2 regions of the Pontixanthobacter luteolus genome follow, and region 2 is predicted to be linked to the other one. Evidence: predicted binding sites of a transcription regulator. Region 2 holds the regulator's gene; the other holds the start of a gene.
The links. The regulator LexA, encoded in region 2, represses DNA repair genes until DNA is damaged. The targets are predictions, from matches to a motif close to GTTCCNCNCTTGTTCT.
Positions count from the first base shown of each region.

Region 1: PO778_RS02860 (UvrD-helicase domain-containing protein) is a predicted target of LexA. The motif match lies at 902-917, and genes of this name have one in related genera.

Region 1 is NZ_CANLWR010000001.1:596,336-598,735, reverse strand. It holds gene rsmD (16S rRNA (guanine(966)-N(2))-methyltransferase RsmD) at 1-344, shown strand, start outside; gene PO778_RS02865 (hypothetical protein) at 512-790, opposite strand; gene PO778_RS02860 (UvrD-helicase domain-containing protein) at 925-2,400, shown strand, end outside.
Region 2 is NZ_CANLWR010000001.1:817,765-820,164, forward strand. It holds gene PO778_RS03910 (ComEC/Rec2 family competence protein) at 1-803, shown strand, start outside; gene lexA (transcriptional repressor LexA) at 808-1,497, opposite strand; gene PO778_RS03920 (molybdopterin molybdotransferase MoeA) at 1,583-2,400, opposite strand, start outside.

The sequences.
Region 1 (2,400 bases), 220 kb from region 2:
ACTGCCTGTTTGTCGAACAGGAAGAACAGGCGCTCAAAGCCATTCGCGCCAATATCGCCGCCTTCGGCGCCCGCGAAAAATCGGACGTCAGGGCAGCATCAGTCATGGGTCTGGGATCTGCGCGGCAACCGCTCGACCTGATCATGCTTGATCCGCCCTATGATACAGGTGCGGGCATGGTGGCCCTCGACAAGATGCAACGACAGGGCTGGATCAACGAGGCAACTTGGATCGCACTTGAAACAGGCTTGAAAGAAGACGTTTCGGTCAAGAATTTCGAGATCGATGTCGAACGCAAGGTCGGCAAGGCAAAAATCACGCTTCTGCGCCTGAGTGAAGCCTAAGCCGGCGGTAGATCATATACTGCGCCAGATGGACTTGTTCTGTTCGCAAAGCTTAACATGCTCACCGCCCTGTGACAGCGCATGAAAAAGGGCAGCCGCGCCATGGCACGACCGCCCTCTGTCTGCGACCAGCACCGAACAAAAGCCGGTGCGTGCGCGACGAACCTTCAGTCCATTTGGCTGGCAGGCTTGCCCGGCCAGTAATCTAGCGGACGGTTGCCCCATTTGAGACCCGCCGCACGCGGATTGATGCAGCCATCGGTCATTCCGTCCATGCATACTGCATAGACCTTGCCTTCGATCTTCACCTTGGTGGCCACGCCCCGGGCGTTGCGCTCAACGATTTCAGGAGATTTTGCATCGGTGCCGTGATGGTTGGCCATAGCGAAACTGCCGCTTGTCATCGTTACGCCAACGGCCACTACTGCGAGAAAAAACTTCTTCATTTCAATACCTCTTGGGTAATTTCGTTTGATGGTGGGTCAACGGAGGCGGGCCAAATCGGTTCCGAACAGGGAAAGTCAGGGCACATCTGGACACTTGCAGTTGCGGTCGATGTTCCCTAGCTGTTCACCATTCCATGACCGACCATCTTCCCCCTTCTGCGCCCACCCAAAATGGCGATATCCCCGCCTATGCGGCACGTCTGAACCCGCCCCAGAAGGATGCTGTTCTCACCACCGAAGGACCGGTCCTGATGCTGGCCGGTGCTGGAACCGGCAAGACCGCTGCATTGACCGCGCGGCTGGCGCACCTGGTCGCCATGCGCAAGGCGTGGCCGAGTGAAATTCTGTGCGTCACGTTCACCAACAAGGCCGCACGCGAAATGCGTGAGCGCGTCGGGCAGCATATTGGACCATCGGTGGAAGGCATGCCTTGGCTTGGCACCTTCCATTCAATTGCTGCGAAAATGCTGCGCCGCCATGCCGAACTGGTTGGCCTGCAAAGCAATTACACCATCATCGACACCGACGACCAGCTGCGCCTGATCAAGCAATTGATCCGCGATGCGGAGCTGGACGAGAAACGCTGGCCGCCGCGCCAGCTGGCCGGTCTGCTCGATCAATGGAAGAACCGCGGACTTAATCCCGGCGATCTCGATGCAGTCGATAACGAGGCGTATGCGAACGGACGCGGCCAGGAATTTTACCGCAAGTATCAAGACCGGTTGAAAGCGCTGAACGCGTGCGATTTCGGCGACCTGCTGCTGCATGTGCTGAACATTTTCCGCCAGCACCACGATGTGCTGGATCTGTACCGCAAACGCTTCAAATACATCCTGGTCGATGAATACCAGGACACGAACGCAGTCCAGTATCTGTGGCTGCGACTGCTTGCTCAGGAACGCAAGAACATCTGCGTGGTCGGCGATGATGACCAGTCGATCTATTCCTGGCGCGGTGCAGAAGTTGCCAACATACTGCGTTTCGACCGCGATTTTCCCGGCGCCAAAGTGATCAAGCTGGAACAGAATTACCGCTCCACCCCTCAGATTCTGGCGGCTGCATCGGGCCTTATCGATGCCAACAGCCAGCGCCTGGGCAAGACTTTGTGGACCGAAATTCCCAACGGCGACAAAGTGCGCGTGATCGGTGTCTGGGATGCGCCAGAGGAGGCTCGCCGCGTAGGCGAAGAGATCGAGCGTCTAGAACGTGAAGGTTCGCCGCTCGACGAGATCGCAATCCTTGTTCGCGCACAATATCAGACGCGCGAATTTGAGGACCGCTTCATCCAGATTGGTCTGAATTACCGGATTATCGGCGGTTTCCGTTTCTACGAACGGGCCGAGATCCGCGATGCGCTCGCCTATCTGAGGGTGATTGCTCAGCCGGCAGACGATCTGGCATTCGAACGAATATACAATCAGCCTAAACGCGGGCTCGGCGCGAAAACGCTGGAAAAAATGTATCAATATGCGCGGGCGGCGAACTTGCCCCTGGCTGCTGCGTCTCTGCAACTCGCTGACAGCGACGAATTGCCCAAGCGTGCCGGAAACACCATCGCCGCGCTGATGCGCGATTTCCTCCGCTGGCGCGAGATGGAACCGAATGTCACA
Region 2 (2,400 bases):
ATGTTGTGGGCATACCGCTAACGACTTTCTTCTCCATGCCGCTGATCGGGCTCGCGCTCTTTCTCGATATTTTCGGGCTGGGCGCGCCGGCATGGTGGGCTGCAGGCAAGTCTCTGGATATTCTGATCGGTATTGCGCATTTCACTGCGTCGCAGCCCGGTTCTGTCAAGCTGATGCCCGAAATGGACGGAGGCATCTTTGCGTTGTTTGTGTCTGGCGGGATTTGGCTGGCGCTGTGGCGCGGGCGCGTCCGGTTGCTTGGTTTCGTCCCAGTGGTTCTGGCGGCAATGCTGTTTCTCGCAAGCCCAGTCCCCGATCTGCTTGTCTCCGGTGATGGCCGGCATGTGGGGGTTGCAGGCGAGGGCGACCGCTTGCTCGTTCTGCGCGAGAGCAGAAGCGATTATGCCAGAGACAACTTGCTGGAGCTGGCGGGGATGGACGGCGAGCCGGTACCTCTCGGTAAGTGGCCTGATGCAAATTGCAGCCCGGACTTCTGCGTCCTGCCCGTCACAAGAGAGGGGCGGACGTGGCAAGTCCTGATGGCTCGCAGCAACATCCGTATCGAGGAGCGAGCACTTGCCGCAGCATGCGACCGGTCGGACATTGTAGTAGCCGACAGATACCTGCCGCGATCATGCAAACCCAAATGGCTCAAGGCCGACAGACGGATGCTTGATCAAACAGGAGGTCTGGCAATCAATCTAACCAATGGGACCTATAACAGCGTGGCCGATGCGCAGGGCGACCATGGCTGGTGGCGAGGGGGGGCGGGACTGACCCGCTCCCTCATGCCGGTTGAATGAAAACTCAGTGATACCGGCGAAGCAAGCCGGCAAGTTTGCCCTGAACCTGAACCTGACCAGGCTGGTAAACCTGCGGCGAATGCGACGGGTTTGCCGGGTCAAGCCGGACCATTCCGCCATCGCGGTGCAGATATTTCAGAGTAGCTTCCTCATTATCCACCAGTGCCACGACGATCTCGCCATCCCGCGCAGTGTCGGTGCGTTTGACCAGTGCGAAGTCGCCATCGAAAATGCCTGCTTCGATCATGGAATCACCCGAAACTTCGAGAGCATAATGATCGCCTGGGCCAAGCAGTGCTGCTGGAACAGGCAGGCTGCTCTGCCCCTCCAGCGCTTCGATCGGTGCGCCAGCCGCAATGCGACCATGGAGAGGAAGCTCGATCACATCGTTCGCCGGTGCGGGTTGCGGCGCAGGAGCCGACCTTGTCCGTGATACGACATCATTTGCTGGCGCGGCTGCGGCGATGCCCGGCACCGCATCTTCAGGGTTCTTGAGAACTTCGAGGGCGCGCGCTCGATTTGGCAGCCGCCGAATAAATCCGCGCTCTTCCAATGCGGAGATAAGGCGGTGGACACCGGATTTGCTCTTCAGGTCGAGCGCTTCCTTCATCTCTTCGAAAGAGGGGGAAATTCCCGATTCTTCCAGACGTTTCTGGATGAACAAAACCAATTCGTGCTGCTTAGCCGTCAGCATGGCGCATGCTCCTCTGTCTCCCTTGTCGATCCGCTCGCTCAAATGCGAACGAATGCGGAACAATTAGGCAACCTTCTTGCTCTGGTCAAGCAATTCCGCCATTTTTGATGAAGTAGACCGGAACATCCGTTCCCGCTTTGAACGCCGGGGAATGCTCCGGCCTTTCAATCAGGATGTCTGAGTTGGCGAGTGCGGCCAAGGCGCCGCTGTCCTGATTTGAAAGCGGATGTGCCATGCCGTCTTGCATCACACCGCGTGTGAATGTGCGGCGGCCAACTGTCGCAGCAAGCGGCATCGCGCATGGGACCATCAGCGGTTTCGGAATGCATGCGTCTGCGCCGAGCATTTTTCGGATTGCGGGCAGCATAAACAAGAACCCGGTCACAAAACTGGACCCAGGATTGCCCGGCAACCCCAGGATGATTTGTGTGCCCCGACTGGCAACCATCAGCGGCTTGCCCGGCTTCATCGCGATCCGCCAGAAGTCGATCTTTCCGCCAACGGCATCAAGAGCTGGCCGGACCAGGTCATGATCGCCAACGGAGGCGCCCCCGCTAAACACCACCAGATCATGTTCGCTGACAGCCTCCAGTGCATCGGCCAGCGCTGACAGCTTGTCGGCCACAGGTTCGCCTCTGGTAATGCGGCAATGTTCGCCAGTTGCCAGCATTTCAAGCATGAGGCCGTTTGTCGCAGGAATGAGGTGAGGGGCGCAATCGCCGATCTCTGCTGTTAGTTCATCACCGCATTCGATTATCGCCACAAGCGGCGGTTTTCGGACCGTGACATGGGCCACTCCGGCCATGGCCGCGAGAGCCATTTGCGGGGCATCCAGGCGGGAGCCTGCATCCAATAGCGTCTCGCCTGATCGAAAATCCGACCCTGCATCGCGGAAACATCCAG